Regions from separate parts of the Bacillus sp. AL-1R genome, predicted to be linked through region 1. Evidence: a T-box and tRNA genes for the amino acid it is inferred to sense, from the RefSeq annotation. Region 1 holds a T-box; the other regions hold tRNA genes.

Region 1 (5,248 bases):
GGAATTTTAATTCTAGTTCTAATATTCAAGCCAGAAGGTTTATTAGGTAAACCTGTAGCTGAGAAAGTGTAGGTGAATTAGATGAAGAGCTTATTAAATGGGGTAAAACAATCAAATAAACTACAAGGAATTTTCTTAGGTGCTTATATTATTGTTACATCATTAGGATTATACCTATTGCAAGAATCAGTAACAGCATTTCTATTAATTCTATTCTCACTTTACTTATTATATAAAACGAATTTTCCAGTCAAATTAAAGTGGAGTATTGGGATACTAGTTTTAACAGTGATCATGCCGTATGTAGCATCACAAGGTACAGCACTTGAATCATATATGGGTGTAGCGACTTTAGTAGGAATCTATGTTGCAATGGCACTTGGATTAAACGTAGTAGTTGGGTTAGCAGGTTTATTAGATTTAGGTTTCGTAGCTTTCTTTGCAATCGGTTCATATACTTATGCAATCTTTTCTACAAAACAAGTAACGAATTTCTTACATTTTGACTTTCTTCCTTTTTCAGGAAACTCATTTTGGGCATTTATTATAATCGGTGGAATTATCGCTGCAATCGCAGGCGTATTATTAGGTATACCAGTACTTCGAGTAAAAGGTGATTATTTAGCAATTGTAACACTTGGATTTGGAGAAATTATTCGAATTGTATTTAATAACTTAGATAAACCAGTAAATATAACTGGAGGAGCACAAGGTATTTCTTCTATTTCGCCACCTACTTTATTTGGATTAGAGATTGTTAATTCAAGCCAATTTTATTATGTGGTACTAGTTGTATTGGCAATCGTCATTTTAGCTGTTACGAGATTACAAGATTCTAAGCTTGGTCGTTCTTGGCAGGCGGTTCGTGAAAATGAAATCGCTGCACAAGCATCAGGGATTCACTTAGTACGTACGAAATTAATTGCATTTGCAATCGGTGCATCGTTCTCAGGAATGATGGGGGTAGTATTCTCTGCAAAGCAAATGTTCATCGATCCGACAAGCTTTACATTACTTGAATCAATCACAATCTTAGTAATGGTTATTTTAGGCGGTATGGGCAGCGTTCCAGGTGTAATCCTTGGTGCAGCACTAGTAACTATCTTAAACCTACAAGTATTAACAGAAATTACAAATTATTTAAACCAATTAACTTTAGATGGCGTGATTAATTTACCACCTGCTTTATCGCCTGCTAAAATGCAACGTATGATTTTCGGGCTAATTTTAGTACTTGTAGCAATCTTCAGGCCAAAAGGATTATTGCCTGCTAAAAATAAGATTGTTCCAAAAGAAGATGTCGTAGATCAAACTATAGTCGAAGAAAAAACAAGCTCAGTTTCATTTTAGGAGGGAGGTTGTCAAATGTTAAAAACAACGAATTTAACGAAAAGTTTTGGCGGTCTAACAGCTGTTAATAATGTAAATATTGAAATTAAAGAAGGCTCAATTACAGCCGTAATTGGACCAAATGGTGCAGGAAAGACAACATTTTTTAATATGATCACAGGTGTATATACGCCTACTAGTGGTGAAATATTGTTAGGAAATGAGAGCTTAGTCGGATTAAAGCCACATTCAGTTAATAAAAAAGGCATTGCGCGTACATTCCAAAATATTCGTTTATTTAGTAGTATGACTGCTTTAGAAAACGTCATGGTAGGAATGCATCAGCATTTAAAATATGGTGTTTTTTCAACAATTTTCCATTTACCTAAATTTAAAAAAGCAGAAAAATCGGCAATGAAAGAGGCATATAAATGGTTAGAATACGTAGGATTGGCTGATGTTTATAATGAAGAAGCATCAAGTCTATCTTACGGTGCACAAAGACGACTCGAAATAGCTCGCGCATTAGCATCTAGGCCAAGAATCTTACTTTTAGATGAACCAGCAGCAGGGATGAATCCGAAAGAAACGAAAGAATTGACTGATTTAATTTATCAAATGAGAGATGACCTTAACTTAACAATCGTCTTAATCGAGCATGATATGAAACTTGTTATGGAAATATCGGAATATTTATTTGTACTTGATCATGGCGAAAAAATTGCAGAAGGAAAACCTCTCGAAATTCGTAATAATCAAAAAGTAATTGAAGCCTATTTAGGAAAAAGTGCAGTGACTACTGCATAGTGAAAGGAGTACAAAAAGATGACACTATTACAATTAAAAGATATTAACTCTTTTTACGGTGGTATACAAGCACTGAAAAATATAAACATTGAAGTAAATGAGGGTGAAATAGTAACATTAATTGGTAGTAACGGTGCAGGAAAATCTACTACTCTAAAAACGATTTGTGGTCAAGTTAAACCAAAATCTGGAACGCTTATTTATAAAGGTGAAGAATTAATAAAGTTACAATCTCATGAAATTGCCTTAAAAGGAATTGCTCATGTACCGGAAGGAAGAAGAATCTTTTCTAAATTAACTGTAAAAGAAAATTTAGAGATGGGTGCTTTCTCAGTTAAAGATAAAAAACTAATCGCTGCTCGTATGGAAATGGTATTTGATTATTTTCCAAGACTAAAAGAGCGGATCAGCCAAAAAGGCGGTACGATGAGTGGAGGAGAACAACAAATGCTAGCAATTGGTCGAGGACTGATGATGGGGCCATCATTGCTAATGCTTGATGAACCATCAATGGGTCTTGCTCCAATTATCGTTGAACAAATATTTGAAATCATTGAGCAATTAAACAAACAAGGAATGACCATCTTATTAGTTGAACAAAACGCCTACCAAGCATTACAAATTGCTCACCGTGGCTATGTCATTCAAACTGGTGAGATTCAAATGGTTGGTGAAGGTAAAGCATTAATGAATAATGAAGAAGTGAAAAAAGCATATTTAGCATAATAAACAATGTAACGTAAAAAAGAGGATGTTTCATTGGTCAGGTTTTACTGACTTGTGAACATCCTTTTTTGATGTAAATGAATTTGAACTTACAAATAATAAAAAGAGGGAACACCTTGGCTCCCTCATTAATACAAATTTATTATTTATTAGAAATAAATTCTGAAACTTTTAATTGTTCTTCACTTGACGCATTGTTAATTGAAGATTGAAGTGATTCCTCTAGTAAACTACGATTCTTGTAAAAATCTTCATGTTTACTATTATAATAGTACTTCACTGCTTCTAAATCTGAGAAAAACTCTTTTCCAAGCTTTAGAAGAAATGTTACTGGAAGTCCTTCGATCACTACTGTATTTACATTTTCAGAAATTTCATTTACCGTACTGTTTGAAGTTGAAATCATTTCCTCGTTTAATTCTTTAACAAGTAATTGTTCGAACCCTTTTATTTTATTGTTTCTTTTTTTAATGATTCGCTTTTTGTTTGTCTTTAATAAACGAATGGAATGATGTTTATCAAGCAATACTGCTGAACGTTTCTTTTTCTTTAAAAAAATGCTGCTACTCAAAACTAGCACTCCCTTCTGATAGTATAGTATATAAATAAAACAACTTTTCTATCATACCAAGTAATGCTCATACTGTAAAGGTTTTATCTTTACATGTTATATTTCCAAAAAAAATTCAAAAAATTCACCGTTTTTTTCTATCAAAATTGTTCATAATAATATTTGACTTAATCATAGTCACTTTGTTAAAATAACTACATATTATTTATTACATATAACGTTGACGGAAAGAAGTACCTAAAGATTATTTTGTAAAAGCGAGTTGAGGATGGTGTGAGCTCAATCAAAACCTTTAGCGAAAGGCATTCCTGAGTTAATTTTTAAAGTGGACAATTTTTTTAATTGTCAACTAGGGTGGAACCGCGGGTGCATATACAGCTCTCGTCCCTAGGCAGAAAATGCCTAAGGATGAGAGCTTTTTTATTTCATTCTTGCATTTTCTAAAAAACAATTTGAAAATTGGAGGCAAATGAAATGTCAGAAAAATCGATGGATGTAGTAGTAAGTCATGCTAAACACAGAGGATTTGTATTCCCAGGTTCTGAAATTTACGGTGGTTTAGCAAATACGTGGGATTATGGTCCACTAGGTGTTGAATTAAAAAATAATGTGAAAAAAGCTTGGTGGAAAAAGTTTGTACAACAAAGTCCATATAATGTTGGATTAGATGCTGCAATCTTAATGAATCCACGTACATGGGAAGCTTCAGGTCATATTGGTAACTTTAATGATCCAATGATCGATTGCAAAAATTGTAAAGCTCGTCATCGTGCAGATAAATTAATCGAAAATGCACTTGAAGAAAAAGGAATGGAAATTGTCGTTGATGGTCTTCCATTTTCAGAAATGGCTAAATTAATTGAGGAGCATAATATAGCTTGCCCTGATTGTGGTAGCCATGATTTTACAGATATTCGTCAATTCAACTTAATGTTTAAAACATTCCAAGGTGTTACTGAATCAAGTACGAATGAAATTTTCTTACGCCCTGAGACAGCTCAAGGTATTTTCGTAAACTTCAAAAATGTTCAACGTACAATGAGAAAGAAAGTTCCATTTGGGATCGCTCAAATCGGTAAAAGCTTCCGTAACGAAATTACTCCAGGAAATTTCACGTTCCGTACTCGTGAATTTGAACAAATGGAGCTTGAATTCTTCTGTAAACCAGGTGAAGAGCTAGAGTGGTATTCTTATTGGAAAGAAACAGCTAATAAATGGCTTTTAGCTTTAGGCATGAAAGAAGAAAACCTTCGTTTACGTGAACATAGTGAAGATGAATTATCACATTATAGTAATGCAACAACAGACTTTGAATATAAATTCCCATTTGGTTGGGGCGAATTATGGGGTATTGCGTCTCGTACAGATTATGATTTAAAACAACATATGGAATATTCAACTGAAGATTTCACATATCATGATCCAATTACAAATGAAAAATACGTTCCATATTGTATCGAGCCATCATTAGGTGCAGATCGTGTGACGTTAGCATTTTTAATTGATGCTTATGAAGAAGAGGCATTAGAAGATGGTACATCTCGTACAGTCATGCGTCTACATCCTGCTTTAGCACCATATAAAGCAGCAATTTTACCATTATCTAAAAAATTATCAGAAAATGCACAAGAAGTATTTGCTTCTTTAGCAGAAGATTTCAATGTTGATTTCGATGAAACTGGTTCAATCGGTAAACGTTATAGACGTCAAGATGAAATCGGTACTCCTTTCTGTATTACTTATGACTTCGAATCAATTGAAGATGGTAAAGTAACAGTTCGTGATCGTGACACAATGGAGCAAACTCGTGTTGCA
Region 2 (5,248 bases), 1.3 Mb from region 1:
CTGTGAAGATGCAGGTTACCCGCGACAGGACGGAAAGACCCCGTGGAGCTTTACTGCAGCTTGATATTGAATTTTGGTACAGCTTGTACAGGATAGGTAGGAGCCTGAGAAGCCGGAGCGCTAGCTTCGGTGGAGGCGTCGGTGGGATACTACCCTGGCTGTATTGAAATTCTAACCTAGAGCCGTGATCCGGCTCGGAGACAGTGTCAGGTGGGCAGTTTGACTGGGGCGGTCGCCTCCTAAAGAGTAACGGAGGCGCCCAAAGGTTCCCTCAGAATGGTTGGAAATCATTCGAAGAGTGTAAAGGCATAAGGGAGCTTGACTGCGAGACCTACAAGTCGAGCAGGGACGAAAGTCGGGCTTAGTGATCCGGTGGTTCCGCATGGAAGGGCCATCGCTCAACGGATAAAAGCTACCCCGGGGATAACAGGCTTATCTCCCCCAAGAGTCCACATCGACGGGGAGGTTTGGCACCTCGATGTCGGCTCATCGCATCCTGGGGCTGTAGTCGGTCCCAAGGGTTGGGCTGTTCGCCCATTAAAGCGGTACGCGAGCTGGGTTCAGAACGTCGTGAGACAGTTCGGTCCCTATCCGTCGTGGGCGCAGGAAATTTGAGAGGAGCTGTCCTTAGTACGAGAGGACCGGGATGGACACACCGCTGGTGTACCAGTTGTTCTGCCAAGAGCATGGCTGGGTAGCTATGTGTGGAAGGGATAAGTGCTGAAAGCATCTAAGCATGAAGCCCCCCTCAAGATGAGATTTCCCATAGCGTTAAGCTAGTAAGACCCCTGAGAGACGATCAGGTTGATAGGTCAGAGGTGGAAGCGTGGTGACACGTGGAGCTGACTGATACTAATCGGTCGAGGACTTAACTAACAAGTTTGATGATGACATTATCTAGTTTTGAAGGTGCAAAAAACATTATAAAAAACTTCAAAAAAGTCATTGACTTTTAAGTGAAATTTGATATAATAGTTATTGTCCTTAAGAAATTGAATCAAGTGATGATAGCGAAGAGGTCACACCCGTTCCCATACCGAACACGGCAGTTAAGCTCTTCAGCGTCGATGGTAGTTGGGGGTTTCCCCCTGTGAGAGTAGAACGTCGCTTGGTTTATCATTATTCCGCAGTAGCTCAGTGGTAGAGCACTCGGCTGTTAACCGAGTGGTCGTAGGTTCGAATCCTACCTGCGGAGCCATTTTGGAGAGCTGTCCGAGTGGCCGAAGGAGCACGATTGGAAATCGTGTAGGCGGGTAACCCTGTCTCAAGGGTTCAAATCCCTTGCTCTCCGCCACATATTTACAGCACTATTGTACTGGCCCGTTGGTCAAGCGGTTAAGACACCGCCCTTTCACGGCGGTAACACGGGTTCGAGTCCCGTACGGGTCACCATTTTATTACGGAGGATTAGCTCAGCTGGGAGAGCACCTGCCTTACAAGCAGGGGGTCGGCGGTTCGAGCCCGTCATCCTCCACCATTTAATTAACAAAATAACTTTCATGGAACTATATTAAATAGTATCCACATTATCGCGGGGTGGAGCACGAACGAATATGCTTCGAAGAAATTACTTCAGCATACCAATCGAGCTGCTACTTGCAAAATCATCCTGAGATTGGGATGGTCTTAACAAAATAACTTTCATGGAACTATAAAAAATAGTATCCACATTATCGCGGGGTGGAGCAGTCTGGTAGCTCGTCGGGCTCATAACCCGAAGGTCGCAGGTTCAAATCCTGTCCCCGCAACCAAATGGTCCCGTGGTGTAGCGGTTAACATGCCTGCCTGTCACGCAGGAGATCGCCGGTTCGATCCCGGTCGGGACCGCCATTTAAGATGGCTCGGTAGCTCAGTCGGTAGAGCAGAGGACTGAAAATCCTCGTGTCGGCGGTTCGATTCCGTCCCGAGCCACCATCTTGAAAAATATGGCAACAAATAAATTTTAATACGCCGACTTAGCTCAATTGGTAGAGCACGAACGAATAAACTTCGTAGCAAGACCTCAGCGTACTTGTCGAGCAACATCTTGAAATTCTTACTGAGACAAGGACGACTAAGAAACGAACTAAATATGGCAATAAATAAATTAATACGCCGACTTAGCTCAATTGGTAGAGCAACTGACTTGTAATCAGTAGGTTGGGGGTTCAAGTCCTCTAGTCGGCACTCTTTAACCGGAGGGGTAGCGAAGTGGCTAAACGCGGCGGACTGTAAATCCGCTCCCTGTGGGTTCGGCGGTTCGAATCCGTCCCCCTCCACCATTTATAGGGGCATAGTTTAACGGTAGAATAGAGGTCTCCAAAACCTTTGGTGTGGGTTCGATTCCTACTGCCCCTGCCAATTAAATAAAATAATGGCGATCGTGGCGAAGTGGTTAACGCATCGGATTGTGGTTCCGACACTCGTGGGTTCGATTCCCATCGGTCGCCCCATATAATTTATAACGATTGCTCAAGTGAGTAATATAATTTATAATAAATTGAATATAGTATATAAAGTTCTTAATTAATGGGCTATAGCCAAGCGGTAAGGCAACGGATTTTGATTCCGTCATGCCCTGGTTCGAATCCAGGTAGCCCAGCCATTTATGCGGAAGTAGTTCAGTGGTAGAATACAACCTTGCCAAGGTTGGGGTCGCGGGTTCGAGCCCCGTCTTCCGCTCCAAATTACGGCGGTATAGCCAAGTGGTAAGGCAGAGGTCTGCAAAACCTTTATCATCGGTTCAAATCCGGTTACCGCCTTTTAGATTTTACCCCACGCCGGGGTGGTGGAATTGGCAGACACACAGGACTTAAAATCCTGCGGTTGGTGACAACCGTGCCGGTTCGAGTCCGGCCCTCGGCATCAAAAAAACCTCTTACTTTGTAAGAGGTTTTTAATTTCAGATTTGATTGGACAATTTGTCTTTCATATATTATAATTATTGTATAACTTTGGCGGTGTGGTGGAATGGCAGACACGCCTGACTCAAAATCAGGTATCTTCACGGATGTGCAGGTTCAAGTCCTGTCACCGCTATATAAATGCTAACAAAAAAAGCTTTGCACTAATTGTGCAAAGCTTTTTTTGTTTTTCTTGCACATGGCAAAATATCTCCAAATAATGTTGTCAGCTGATAAGAAACCTTTAGTGACAATGACAGAAATTGATATTAAACATTTTATATTGATCCTATGCAAGAAAGCGGATTGTAAACAACGTGCATTAACACGAGATTGCTAGCTAGTAAAAGAAGTCATGCGTTGCGATGATTTACTAGTACGCAAAGGAATTTACCAGTAGATAGTAAATCGTTCTACAAGGAATTTTTTTGAATTTTCAAACCAACTCTTTACAATATTAATGTTAAAATTATTATGAGTATGTAGACAAAAGGAGTGAGTTGCAATAAATAAATATTTGAAAATTGGTTTGTTGTTTGTAGGTTTGATTGCTGTTTCATTTTTATCTTGGAAAATAGTTAAAATTATTGTTTTTAAAAATGAATATCATGTTGCAAATATAAAATATGACAAAGAAAAGATTCCTCCAGCTTCAAAGGAAGGAGCAGATATTGCAAGAACACACGATATATTAAATAATTTAACTGGTTGGTTAAATTATCAACAATTCAAAAATCCAAACTCTCCAGCTTGGGAAGATAAAAAATCTGAATTGGAATCTATTCTCACATATTTTGAAAAAATACTTAGCAATGTAGATGAAAATAGCGATTTGCACGATGATTTAGATTTAGCTAACAAGTTAATGAAATTGGCAATTGATCAAAAAGACATGAAAGCTTTGTTGTATACTCATCGAATAATGCACGATTTAGACAACAAGATTAATCATACCCAAGGAAGAATTGTTGTTTTCAATAGCGCAAAAGCTGGAAATGGAAATGCAGAAAAAGTGGATGATTATATGGCTTATTTAAAAAATCAGAGATAGCTTAATGGCTGTCTTTTTCTTTTGTCCTAAAACACAGATTTTACTGCATTATTCTTGGAACTTTAATTGATTCTTCATCAGCATTAAATAATTGTCATATAGAGCTATTAACATCCACATAAAGAAAGGCAGCGAACATCTATATAGTCGCTGCCTTCTTTATGTGGATATTAGCAATCCTAACATTACATTTTTACATACTTACGTTTTTGCTTAAGCCAATCAAATTGTTTTGGATTTCTTTTATTTGCTAAAGTAACTACAAGACCAGTTGTTGCTATTAATAGGCTTGCAGCAGCTACTTTAATCGTAAATTGTTTTGCATCTTTTAATTTCTCATTATTGTATCGATCAAGTTCTTTAAGTGTATCTTGTGTAAGATCAATTCTGTCGTTTGTTTCTTCAATCAAACTACAGACACCCTCAAAACTTTCGACTAAAGGATTCTTTTCTTCTTTTACCAAAGGATTTGTCATAATTACTCTCCTCCTAAATTTATCCTATAAAGAAGAATTCTATGAGAAAATTCATTATACCTTTATTCAAATTTCTACAAATCTTTCAATAGCCTCTGCTGTTAGCTACTTATACTCTTCATCTGTTATTTTATATGGCTTTTAACAATTTCAATTCTCGATTTTTTCTTAAATTATGATAACATTTTCGACAAAATATGATTTTATTCTTGAATATGTGACATATTTATGATAAATTTAATTACAAGTTCATTAAAACCTACTAAATACTTATTTCATTTGTATTAGTAGTTTAGCACTTATAACTTGATAACAACGCAGTGTATTGATTCATTTGAGAACGATACATTGCGTTTTTTTATATTAAAAAGTCTATTATTACAGGCTTTTGTGTCATAATTAGATAATGAAATAATTTTCTGACTAGAATAGGAAATATAATTAACAGGCAGTTAGGTGATTCTTGTGAATATGAAAGAATTTCAAAAAGAATTAATTTTATATAGTAAAGAAATTGGAATAGATAAGATTGGATTTACGACTGTTGATCCCTTTTTAACATTAAAAAATCGATTATATAAGCAGCAAGAATTAAATTATCAATCGGGTTTTGAGACAAAGGATATTGAACGAAGAGTAGATGCGAAAAAAATAATGACTGAAGCAAATTCAATTATTGCAATTGCTCTAGCTTATCCATCTAAATTAAAAAATCCTCCTAAAAGTAAAAAGGGATCTACAAGGGGAATCTTTTGTAGGGCCTCATGGGGGGAAGATTATCATGTAGTTGTAAAAAAGAAATTACTTCAGCTTGAGTCTTTTATTTTATTACATTATCC
Region 3 (5,248 bases), 2.1 Mb from region 1:
CATCATTACAGTACTATTTACGTTGACTCTCTATAATAATAGAAGGAATGACCTAAATTTTTATGTGATTTTGAAGTTTTCTCAATGACAATTCTTCAAAGTTTATTGATAAAAAAAGAAGCTAGCACATGCTAGCTTCAGTAGATGAAAAAAAGGATTTCAACTAAACGACTTAAATTTACTCTCTTAAAGTGAATTTTATTTTATAGTAACTTTTCTCCTAATAATGAGCCGATCAATGCAACAGCTACGATAGCTGTTCTATTTCTTTCATCTAATATTGGATTAACTTCTACGAATTCAATTGAAGTAATAATATCAGCATCAGATAACATTTCCATCGCTAAATGACCTTCTCTATAAGTAATTCCTCCAGGAACAGGTGTACCAACTCCAGGAACGTGAATTGGATCTAGACCATCAAGATCTAATGATAAGTGTACACCATCACACTCTTTCAAGTGGTCAATGCTTTCTTCCATTACTTTCGTCATTCCTAATTTATCAATTTCATGCATTGTATAAACTTTAATTCCTAATTCTTTAATAATTGCTCTTTCGCCTTCATCAAGATCACGTGCTCCAATAATGATTACGTTCTCAGGTTTTACTTTAGGGAAGTAACCACCTATTTTCGTTAATAAATCGTGACCATGTCCTAAAGAAACAGCTAAAGACATACCATGAATATTACCAGAAGGAGATGTTTCAGCAGTATTTAAATCACCATGTGCATCAAACCAGATTAATCCTAAATTATTATAATGTTTTGATACACCTGCTAGTGTACCAATCGCAATACTATGATCTCCACCAAGTACTAGTGGCATTCTGTTTCTTTTAATAACTTCATCCACTTCTACTGCAAGCTTTTCACATGTTTCTTTTACTGATTTTAAGTTTTTTAAGTTATGTTCTGAATTATCTTCTTTAACTGGTGTACGTTCTACTAAGATGTCGCCTAAGTCTTCTACTTGATAAGACATTCTTTCAATACGTTCGTGTAGTTGTGCATATCTAATTGCACTTGGCCCCATGTCTACTCCACGTCTAGTTTGTCCTAAATCTAATGGTACCCCAATAATTGAAATATCTTTTAACATTTTTATTTCCCCCATCAACTAAATTCATAAAAGTAAACGCTTACTTTAGTTTGAAAAAATATAACTTTTCGACTATTAAAGTTATTAATTATATTAATAGTTTAAATCTTTTGAATCAAATGGGTCAACTCAACATTTTTTTGTATACATATGCATTTTTAGCTTTTAAATTGCTATATTATATGATTATATACAACAAAAAACCTTAGTCAAATGACTAAGGTTTAACTTTATGTATATTGGTGGAGCCTAGCGGGATCGAACCGCTGACCTCCTGCGTGCAAGGCAGGCGCTCTCCCAGCTGAGCTAAGGCCCCACTATTTAAGTATATGCGAATGGAGCGGAAGACGGGGCTCGAACCCGCGACCCCAACCTTGGCAAGGTTGTATTCTACCACTGAACTACTTCCGCACATAAAAAAAAAGAGTGAGCCATGAAGGATTCGAACCTTCGACCCTCTGATTAAAAGTCAGATGCTCTACCTACTGAGCTAATGGCTCGTAATAAATTACGATAAAATAAAAAAATGGCTGGGCTACCTGGATTCGAACCAGGGCATGACGGAATCAAAATCCGTTGCCTTACCGCTTGGCTATAGCCCAACAATAAATGGTGGAGGGGGACGGATTCGAACCGCCGAACCCACAGGGAGCGGATTTACAGTCCGCCGCGTTTAGCCACTTCGCTACCCCTCCGGTATTTATTAAATTAGATGGTGGAGGATGACGGGCTCGAACCGCCGACCCCCTGCTTGTAAGGCAGGTGCTCTCCCAGCTGAGCTAATCCTCCGTAATAAAATGGTGACCCGTACGGGACTCGAACCCGTGTTACCGCCGTGAAAGGGCGGTGTCTTAACCGCTTGACCAACGGGCCAGTACAACTTTTCCTAAGCTTCCAACCGGGCTCGAACCGGTGACCTCTTCCTTACCATGGAAGTACTCTGCCTGCTGAGCTATGGAAGCATTAAGTTAAAAATGGCTCCGCAGGTAGGGTTCGAACCTACGACCACTCGGTTAACAGCCGAGTGCTCTACCACTGAGCTACTGCGGAATAATCTTAGAACCAAGCGACGTTCTACTCTCACAGGGGGAAACCCCCAACTACCATCGACGCTGAAGAGCTTAACTGCCGTGTTCGGTATGGGAACGGGTGTGACCTCTTCGCTATCATCACTTGATTCAATTTCTTAAGGACATTAATTATTATATCAAATTTCATTTTAAAGTCAATAACTTTTTTGAAGTTTTTATAATATTTTTTGTACCCTCAAAACTAGATAATGTCATCATCAAACTTGTTAGTTAAGTCCTCGACCGATTAGTATCAGTCAGCTCCACGTGTCACCACGCTTCCACCTCTGACCTATCAACCTGATCGTCTCTCAGGGGTCTTACTAGCTTAACGCTATGGGAAATCTCATCTTGAGGGGGGCTTCATGCTTAGATGCTTTCAGCACTTATCCCTTCCACACATAGCTACCCAGCCATGCTCTTGGCAGAACAACTGGTACACCAGCGGTGTGTCCATCCCGGTCCTCTCGTACTAAGGACAGCTCCTCTCAAATTTCCTGCGCCCACGACGGATAGGGACCGAACTGTCTCACGACGTTCTGAACCCAGCTCGCGTACCGCTTTAATGGGCGAACAGCCCAACCCTTGGGACCGACTACAGCCCCAGGATGCGATGAGCCGACATCGAGGTGCCAAACCTCCCCGTCGATGTGGACTCTTGGGGGAGATAAGCCTGTTATCCCCGGGGTAGCTTTTATCCGTTGAGCGATGGCCCTTCCATGCGGAACCACCGGATCACTAAGCCCGACTTTCGTCCCTGCTCGACTTGTAGGTCTCGCAGTCAAGCTCCCTTATGCCTTTACACTCTTCGAATGATTTCCAACCATTCTGAGGGAACCTTTGGGCGCCTCCGTTACTCTTTAGGAGGCGACCGCCCCAGTCAAACTGCCCACCTGACACTGTCTCCGAGCCGGATCACGGCTCTAGGTTAGAATTTCAATACAGCCAGGGTAGTATCCCACCGACGCCTCCACCGAAGCTAGCGCTCCGGCTTCTCAGGCTCCTACCTATCCTGTACAAGCTGTACCAAAATTCAATATCAAGCTGCAGTAAAGCTCCACGGGGTCTTTCCGTCCTGTCGCGGGTAACCTGCATCTTCACAGGTACTATAATTTCACCGAGTCTATGGTTGAGACAGTGCCCAAATCGTTACGCCTTTCGTGCGGGTCGGAACTTACCCGACAAGGAATTTCGCTACCTTAGGACCGTTATAGTTACGGCCGCCGTTTACTGGGGCTTCAATTCAGAGCTTCTCCCGTAAGGGATAACCCCTCCTCTTAACCTTCCAGCACCGGGCAGGCGTCAGCCCCTATACTTCGCCTTGCGGCTTCGCAGAGACCTGTGTTTTTGCTAAACAGTCGCTTGGGCCTTTTCACTGCGGCTCTCCCGGGCATACACCCAAAAGAGCACCCCTTCTCCCGAAGTTACGGGGTCATTTTGCCGAGTTCCTTAACCATAGTTCTCTCGCTCACCTTAGGATTCTCTCCTCGCCTACCTGTGTCGGTTTGCGGTACAGGCACCTATTTCCTCGCTAGAAGCTTTTCTTGGCAGCGTAGAATCAGGAACTTCGGTACTATATTTCCCTCGCCATCACAACTCAGCCTTACGATGTGCGGATTTGCCTACACATCAGCCTAATTGCTTGGACGCGCATATCCAGCAGCGCGCTTACCCTATCTTTCTGCGTCCCTCCATCGCTCAAACGGAAATGAGGTGGTACAGGAATATCAACCTGTTGTCCATCGCCTACGCCTGTCGGCCTCGGCTTAGGTCCTGACTAACCCTGGGAGGACGAGCCTTCCCCAGGAAACCTTAGGCATACGGTGGACGGGATTCTCACCCGTCTTTCGCTACTCATACCGGCATTCTCACTTCTAAGCGCTCCACCAGTCCTTACGATCTAGCTTCAACGCCCTTAGAACGCTCCCCTACCACTGATACCATACGGTATCAATCCGCAGCTTCGGTGATACGTTTAGCCCCGTTACATTTTCGGCGCAGAGTCACTCGACCAGTGAGCTATTACGCACTCTTTAAATGGTGGCTGCTTCTAAGCCAACATCCTGGTTGTCTAAGCAACTCCACATCCTTTTCCACTTAACGTATACTTTGGGACCTTAGCTGGCGGTCTGGGCTGTTTCCCTCTTGACCACGGATCTTATCACTCGTAGTCTGACTCCTATGGATAAGTCATTGGCATTCGGAGTTTGACTGAATTCGGTAACCCGTTGGGGGCCCCTAGTCCAATCAGTGCTCTACCTCCAAGACTCTAACACATAAGGCTAGCCCTAAAGCTATTTCGGGGAGAACCAGCTATCTCCGAGTTCGATTGGAATTTCTCCGCTACCCACACCTCATCCCCGCACTTTTCAACGTGCGTGGGTTCGGACCTCCATTCAGTGTTACCTGAACTTCATCCTGGACATGGGTAGATCACTCGGTTTCGGGTCTACGACCACGTACTAAATCGCCCTATTCAGACTCGCTTTCGCTGCGGCTCCGTCTCTTCAACTTAACCTTGCACGGGATCGTAACTCGCCGGTTCATTCTACAAAAGGCACGCCATCACTCGTTAACGAGCTCTGACTATTTGTAAGCACACGGTTTCAGGTTCTCTTTCACTCCCCTTCCGGGGTGCTTTTCACCTTTCCCTCACGGTACTGGTTCACTATCGGTCACTAGGTAGTATTTAGCCTTGGGAGATGGTCCTCCCAGATTCCGACGGAATTTCACGTGTTCCGCCGTACTCAGGATCCACTCAAGAGGGAACGAGGTTTCAACTACAGGGTTTTTACCTTCTTCGACGGACCTTTCCAGGTCGCTTCATTTACCCCGTTCCTTTGTAACTCCGTATAGAGTGTCCTACAACCCCAAGAGGCAAGCCTCTTGGTTTGGGCTATCTTCCTTTTCGCTCGCCGCTACTTGGGAAATCGCTATTGCTTTCTATTCCTCCAGGTACTTAGATGTTTCAGTTCCCTGGGTCTGTCCTCAGTACCCTATGTATTCAGGTAAAGATACTACTCCATTACGAGTAGTGGGTTCCCCCATTCGGAAATCTCCGGATCAAAGCTTACT
Region 4 (5,248 bases), 1.8 Mb from region 1:
TAAGATAATGCGCTTGCTTTCAATTTCTTCTTGCTCTCTAATTTAAATAAACGTTGTTGAGGAATCATACAGTATTATGCAACATCTTTCAAAGAAGAATGAGTGATTTTGTACATATTTAAATAATCGAAAATGTACATGTTTAAGTTGACATTTATAGTTCACGTCCGTTCACTTGTTATATAAAATAAAATGGGAAAAAGGAGGGTCTTTTTAAAAGATACTTTTACTTGGTAGAAATTGAAAAGGAAGAGGTTATTATTTGAAGTAAAAAAGCACTGATAACAACGGTTTTCCACAAGTATTACATCATGCCGCCCATACATGACTAGTTATACTAGCTGACACAATTGTGAAGCTTAAAAAACCTTTATAAAATTCTATTGGTACCCCTACTGACCTCCAAAATGGTACATCATTAATACCCGAATCTATATTAAGTTGACATTTATATTGTTCCTCTACTTTTGTCACTAGACCTAGTATATCTATGTTAGAATTCATTTACACGTAACTCCATTCGTTTAACTTGTTTCTCGACAATTCAAGTATAACGAATATTGGAAGTTACGTGTTTTTTATCTAAAATTGTGTACATACCCCAACATAAAGTATAGAGCCGTATTAAAAGACAAAAAAGCTCAGTTACCTGTGTTATCACAAATAACTGAGCTTTAGATATGACCCGTACGGGACTCGAACCCGTGTTACCGCCGTGAAAGGGCGGTGTCTTAACCGCTTGACCAACGGGCCAAAAAAAATATGGCAGAGAAGAAGGGATTCGAACCCTCGCACCGGTTACCCGATCTACTCCCTTAGCAGGGGAGCCCCTTGAGCCACTTGGGTACTTCTCTATAATATGGCTCCGCAGGTAGGGTTCGAACCTACGACCACTCGGTTAACAGCCGAGTGCTCTACCACTGAGCTACTGCGGAAAAATAATTATAAATTTAATGGTGGGCCTAAATGGACTCGAACCATCGACCTCACGCTTATCAGGCGTGCGCTCTAACCAGCTGAGCTATAGGCCCATTAAATTTTATAAAAAAGCGGGTGATGGGAATCGAACCCACGACCGAAGCTTGGAAGGCTTCTATTTTACCATTAAACTACACCCGCAAAATATGGGGCGACCGATGGGAATCGAACCCACGAGTGTCGGAACCACAATCCGATGCGTTAACCACTTCGCCACGATCGCCATAAAGAGTGCCGACTAGAGGACTTGAACCCCCAACCTACTGATTACAAGTCAGTTGCTCTACCAATTGAGCTAAGTCGGCGAAATAAATATTGTTTGTTGCCATTTTTTTAAGATGGTGGCTCGGGACGGAATCGAACCGCCGACACGAGGATTTTCAGTCCTCTGCTCTACCGACTGAGCTACCGAGCCATCTTAAATGGCGGTCCCGACCGGGATCGAACCGGCGATCTCCTGCGTGACAGGCAGGCATGTTAACCGCTACACCACGGGACCATTTGGTTGCGGGGACAGGATTTGAACCTGCGACCTTCGGGTTATGAGCCCGACGAGCTACCAGACTGCTCCACCCCGCGATAATGTGGATACTATTTTATATAGTTCCATGAATATTAATTTTGTTAAGACCATCCCAATCTCAGGATGATTATGCAAGTAGCGGCTCGATTGGTATGCTGAAGTAATTTCTTCGAAGCATATTCGTTCGTGCTCCACCCCGCGATAATGTGGATACTATTTTATATAATTCCATGAATATTAATTTTGTTAAGACCATCCCAATCTCAGGATGATTATGCAAGTAGCGGCTCGATTGGTATGCTGAAGTAATTTCTTCGAAGCATATTCGTTCGTGCTCCACCCCGCGATAATGTGGATACTATTTAAATTAGATCCATTAAATTCAATTTGTTAATTTAATAAAAATGGAGGAGTAAGAGGGATTCGAACCCCCGCGGGCTGTTACACCCCTGTCGGTTTTCAAGACCGATCCCTTCAGCCAGACTTGGGTATTACTCCATTATAAGTGGTGGACCTTGTAGGACTCGAACCTACGACCGGACGGTTATGAGCCGTCTGCTCTAACCAGCTGAGCTAAAGGTCCTTAAATAAGTAGCGGCGGAGGGAGTCGAACCCACGACCTCACGGGTATGAACCGTACGCTCTAGCCAGCTGAGCTACACCGCCATAATAAATCAATTTAATTTGTCCAAGTGGAGCCTAGCGGGATCGAACCGCTGACCTCCTGCGTGCAAGGCAGGCGCTCTCCCAGCTGAGCTAAGGCCCCATGTTTTTAATGGTCGGGAAGACAGGATTTGAACCTGCGACCCCCTGGTCCCAAACCAGGTGCTCTACCAAGCTGAGCCACTTCCCGTTTAGAATTACAGGTGATACAATATGGCGCGCCCGAAAGGACTCGAACCCATAACCTTTTGATCCGTAGTCAAACGCTCTATCCAATTGAGCTACGGGCGCATATTATAAATGGTGCCGAGGGCCGGACTCGAACCGGCACGGTTGTCACCAACCGCAGGATTTTAAGTCCTGTGTGTCTGCCAATTCCACCACCCCGGCAGTATATATGGAGCGGAAGACGGGGTTCGAACCCGCGACCCCAACCTTGGCAAGGTTGTATTCTACCACTGAACTACTTCCGCATATACTGATTAACAAGATAAATGGTGCGGGTGAAGGGACTCGAACCCCCACACCGAAGTACTAGATCCTAAGTCTAGCGCGTCTGCCAATTCCGCCACACCCGCAATATTTTCTTTTTTAGAAAATGGTGAGCCATGAAGGATTCGAACCTTCGACCCTCTGATTAAAAGTCAGATGCTCTACCTACTGAGCTAATGGCTCATAAAGAGTGCCGACTAGAGGACTTGAACCCCCAACCTACTGATTACAAGTCAGTTGCTCTACCAATTGAGCTAAGTCGGCATATGGTGGAGGATGACGGGCTCGAACCGCCGACCCCCTGCTTGTAAGGCAGGTGCTCTCCCAGCTGAGCTAATCCTCCATCAAACCAAGCGACGTTCTACTCTCACAGGGGGAAACCCCCAACTACCATCGACGCTGAAGAGCTTAACTGCCGTGTTCGGTATGGGAACGGGTGTGACCTCTTCGCTATCATCACTTGATTCTTTTCTTTAGGACATTAATTATTATATCAAATTTCATTTTAAAGTCAATAACTTTTTTGAAGTTTTTTATAATAATTTTTGTACCTTCAAAACTAGATAATGTCATTATCAAACTTGTTAGTTAAGTCCTCGACCGATTAGTATCAGTCAGCTCCACGTGTCACCACGCTTCCACCTCTGACCTATCAACCTGATCGTCTCTCAGGGGTCTTACTAGCTTAACGCTATGGGAAATCTCATCTTGAGGGGGGCTTCATGCTTAGATGCTTTCAGCACTTATCCCTTCCACACATAGCTACCCAGCCATGCTCTTGGCAGAACAACTGGTACACCAGCGGTGTGTCCATCCCGGTCCTCTCGTACTAAGGACAGCTCCTCTCAAATTTCCTGCGCCCACGACGGATAGGGACCGAACTGTCTCACGACGTTCTGAACCCAGCTCGCGTACCGCTTTAATGGGCGAACAGCCCAACCCTTGGGACCGACTACAGCCCCAGGATGCGATGAGCCGACATCGAGGTGCCAAACCTCCCCGTCGATGTGGACTCTTGGGGGAGATAAGCCTGTTATCCCCGGGGTAGCTTTTATCCGTTGAGCGATGGCCCTTCCATGCGGAACCACCGGATCACTAAGCCCGACTTTCGTCCCTGCTCGACTTGTAGGTCTCGCAGTCAAGCTCCCTTATGCCTTTACACTCTTCGAATGATTTCCAACCATTCTGAGGGAACCTTTGGGCGCCTCCGTTACTCTTTAGGAGGCGACCGCCCCAGTCAAACTGCCCACCTGACACTGTCTCCGAGCCGGATCACGGCTCTAGGTTAGAATTTCAATACAGCCAGGGTAGTATCCCACCGACGCCTCCACCGAAGCTAGCGCTCCGGCTTCTCAGGCTCCTACCTATCCTGTACAAGCTGTACCAAAATTCAATATCAAGCTGCAGTAAAGCTCCACGGGGTCTTTCCGTCCTGTCGCGGGTAACCTGCATCTTCACAGGTACTATAATTTCACCGAGTCTATGGTTGAGACAGTGCCCAAATCGTTACGCCTTTCGTGCGGGTCGGAACTTACCCGACAAGGAATTTCGCTACCTTAGGACCGTTATAGTTACGGCCGCCGTTTACTGGGGCTTCAATTCAGAGCTTCTCCCGTAAGGGATAACCCCTCCTCTTAACCTTCCAGCACCGGGCAGGCGTCAGCCCCTATACTTCGCCTTGCGGCTTCGCAGAGACCTGTGTTTTTGCTAAACAGTCGCTTGGGCCTTTTCACTGCGGCTCTCCCGGGCATACACCCAAAAGAGCACCCCTTCTCCCGAAGTTACGGGGTCATTTTGCCGAGTTCCTTAACCATAGTTCTCTCGCTCACCTTAGGATTCTCTCCTCGCCTACCTGTGTCGGTTTGCGGTACAGGCACCTATTTCCTCGCTAGAAGCTTTTCTTGGCAGCGTAGAATCAGGAACTTCGGTACTATATTTCCCTCGCCATCACAACTCAGCCTTATGATGTGCGGATTTGCCTACACATCAGCCTAATTGCTTGGACGCGCATATCCAGCAGCGCGCTTACCCTATCTTTCTGCGTCCCTCCATCGCTCAAACGGAAATGAGGTGGTACAGGAATATCAACCTGTTGTCCATCGCCTACGCCTGTCGGCCTCGGCTTAGGTCCTGACTAACCCTGGGAGGACGAGCCTTCCCCAGGAAACCTTAGGCATACGGTGGACGGGATTCTCACCCGTCTTTCGCTACTCATACCGGCATTCTCACTTCTAAGCGCTCCACCAGTCCTTACGATCTAGCTTCAACGCCCTTAGAACGCTCCCCTACCACTGATACCAAATGGTATCAATCCGCAGCTTCGGTGATACGTTTAGCCCCGTTACATTTTCGGCGCAGAGTCACTCGACCAGTGAGCTATTACGCACTCTTTAAATGGTGGCTGCTTCTAAGCCAACATCCTGGTTGTCTAAGCAACTCCACATCCTTTTCCACTTAACGTATACTTTGGGACCTTAGCTGGCGGTCTGGGCTGTTTCCCTCTTGACCACGGATCTTATCACTCGTAGTCTGACTCCTATGGATAAGTCATTGGCATTCGGAGTTTGACTGAATTCGGTAACCCGTTGGGGG

What was found. A T-box is a leader RNA that pairs with one kind of tRNA and senses whether it is charged. The one in region 1 lies ahead of ACSBO6_RS09070 (glycine--tRNA ligase), so its partner is inferred to be a tRNA-Gly.
Region 2: it has a tRNA-Gly gene. The T-box ahead of ACSBO6_RS09070 (glycine--tRNA ligase) is inferred to sense a tRNA for this amino acid. The anticodon was not compared.
Region 3: it has a tRNA-Gly gene. The T-box ahead of ACSBO6_RS09070 (glycine--tRNA ligase) is inferred to sense a tRNA for this amino acid. The anticodon was not compared.
Region 4: it has a tRNA-Gly gene. The T-box ahead of ACSBO6_RS09070 (glycine--tRNA ligase) is inferred to sense a tRNA for this amino acid. The anticodon was not compared.

What each region holds. Positions count from the first base shown of each region.
Region 1 covers NZ_CP197469.1:1,916,277-1,921,524, forward strand. The annotation lists gene ACSBO6_RS09045 (branched-chain amino acid ABC transporter permease) at 1-72, shown strand, start outside; gene ACSBO6_RS09050 (ABC transporter permease subunit) at 82-1,350, shown strand; gene ACSBO6_RS09055 (ABC transporter ATP-binding protein) at 1,366-2,136, shown strand; gene ACSBO6_RS09060 (ABC transporter ATP-binding protein) at 2,155-2,862, shown strand; gene ACSBO6_RS09065 (hypothetical protein) at 3,005-3,433, opposite strand; T-box leader at 3,645-3,825, shown strand; gene ACSBO6_RS09070 (glycine--tRNA ligase) at 3,908-5,248, shown strand, end outside.
Region 2 covers NZ_CP197469.1:583,888-589,135, forward strand. The annotation lists rRNA gene ACSBO6_RS02775 (23S ribosomal RNA) at 1-876, shown strand, start outside; rRNA gene rrf (5S ribosomal RNA) at 998-1,113, shown strand; tRNA gene ACSBO6_RS02785 (tRNA-Asn) at 1,124-1,198, shown strand; tRNA gene ACSBO6_RS02790 (tRNA-Ser) at 1,203-1,294, shown strand; tRNA gene ACSBO6_RS02795 (tRNA-Glu) at 1,318-1,392, shown strand; tRNA gene ACSBO6_RS02800 (tRNA-Val) at 1,402-1,477, shown strand; tRNA gene ACSBO6_RS02805 (tRNA-Met) at 1,675-1,751, shown strand; tRNA gene ACSBO6_RS02810 (tRNA-Asp) at 1,755-1,830, shown strand; tRNA gene ACSBO6_RS02815 (tRNA-Phe) at 1,839-1,914, shown strand; tRNA gene ACSBO6_RS02820 (tRNA-Thr) at 2,094-2,166, shown strand; tRNA gene ACSBO6_RS02825 (tRNA-Tyr) at 2,177-2,261, shown strand; tRNA gene ACSBO6_RS02830 (tRNA-Trp) at 2,267-2,340, shown strand; tRNA gene ACSBO6_RS02835 (tRNA-His) at 2,357-2,432, shown strand; tRNA gene ACSBO6_RS02840 (tRNA-Gln) at 2,510-2,584, shown strand; tRNA gene ACSBO6_RS02845 (tRNA-Gly) at 2,590-2,664, shown strand; tRNA gene ACSBO6_RS02850 (tRNA-Cys) at 2,671-2,741, shown strand; tRNA gene ACSBO6_RS02855 (tRNA-Leu) at 2,759-2,844, shown strand; tRNA gene ACSBO6_RS02860 (tRNA-Leu) at 2,936-3,018, shown strand; gene ACSBO6_RS02865 (hypothetical protein) at 3,400-3,933, shown strand; gene ACSBO6_RS02870 (hypothetical protein) at 4,119-4,409, opposite strand; gene queG (tRNA epoxyqueuosine(34) reductase QueG) at 4,875-5,248, shown strand, end outside.
Region 3 covers NZ_CP197469.1:4,274,422-4,279,669, forward strand. The annotation lists gene rocF (arginase) at 204-1,103, opposite strand; tRNA gene ACSBO6_RS20340 (tRNA-Ala) at 1,344-1,419, opposite strand; tRNA gene ACSBO6_RS20345 (tRNA-Gly) at 1,440-1,514, opposite strand; tRNA gene ACSBO6_RS20350 (tRNA-Lys) at 1,531-1,603, opposite strand; tRNA gene ACSBO6_RS20355 (tRNA-Gln) at 1,631-1,705, opposite strand; tRNA gene ACSBO6_RS20360 (tRNA-Tyr) at 1,714-1,798, opposite strand; tRNA gene ACSBO6_RS20365 (tRNA-Val) at 1,817-1,892, opposite strand; tRNA gene ACSBO6_RS20370 (tRNA-Glu) at 1,902-1,976, opposite strand; tRNA gene ACSBO6_RS20375 (tRNA-Thr) at 1,993-2,065, opposite strand; tRNA gene ACSBO6_RS20380 (tRNA-Asn) at 2,079-2,153, opposite strand; rRNA gene rrf (5S ribosomal RNA) at 2,165-2,280, opposite strand; rRNA gene ACSBO6_RS20390 (23S ribosomal RNA) at 2,401-5,248, opposite strand, start outside.
Region 4 covers NZ_CP197469.1:3,695,919-3,701,166, forward strand. The annotation lists gene ACSBO6_RS17760 (hypothetical protein) at 310-504, opposite strand; tRNA gene ACSBO6_RS17765 (tRNA-Glu) at 682-753, opposite strand; tRNA gene ACSBO6_RS17770 (tRNA-Ser) at 764-854, opposite strand; tRNA gene ACSBO6_RS17775 (tRNA-Asn) at 861-935, opposite strand; tRNA gene ACSBO6_RS17780 (tRNA-Ile) at 955-1,031, opposite strand; tRNA gene ACSBO6_RS17785 (tRNA-Gly) at 1,049-1,119, opposite strand; tRNA gene ACSBO6_RS17790 (tRNA-His) at 1,126-1,201, opposite strand; tRNA gene ACSBO6_RS17795 (tRNA-Thr) at 1,211-1,283, opposite strand; tRNA gene ACSBO6_RS17800 (tRNA-Phe) at 1,318-1,393, opposite strand; tRNA gene ACSBO6_RS17805 (tRNA-Asp) at 1,402-1,477, opposite strand; tRNA gene ACSBO6_RS17810 (tRNA-Met) at 1,481-1,557, opposite strand; tRNA gene ACSBO6_RS17815 (tRNA-Ser) at 1,907-1,999, opposite strand; tRNA gene ACSBO6_RS17820 (tRNA-Ile) at 2,008-2,084, opposite strand; tRNA gene ACSBO6_RS17825 (tRNA-Met) at 2,094-2,167, opposite strand; tRNA gene ACSBO6_RS17830 (tRNA-Ala) at 2,195-2,267, opposite strand; tRNA gene ACSBO6_RS17835 (tRNA-Pro) at 2,278-2,354, opposite strand; tRNA gene ACSBO6_RS17840 (tRNA-Arg) at 2,379-2,455, opposite strand; tRNA gene ACSBO6_RS17845 (tRNA-Leu) at 2,466-2,554, opposite strand; tRNA gene ACSBO6_RS17850 (tRNA-Gly) at 2,563-2,637, opposite strand; tRNA gene ACSBO6_RS17855 (tRNA-Leu) at 2,660-2,742, opposite strand; tRNA gene ACSBO6_RS17860 (tRNA-Lys) at 2,764-2,839, opposite strand; tRNA gene ACSBO6_RS17865 (tRNA-Thr) at 2,848-2,920, opposite strand; tRNA gene ACSBO6_RS17870 (tRNA-Val) at 2,924-2,999, opposite strand; rRNA gene rrf (5S ribosomal RNA) at 3,005-3,120, opposite strand; rRNA gene ACSBO6_RS17880 (23S ribosomal RNA) at 3,241-5,248, opposite strand, start outside.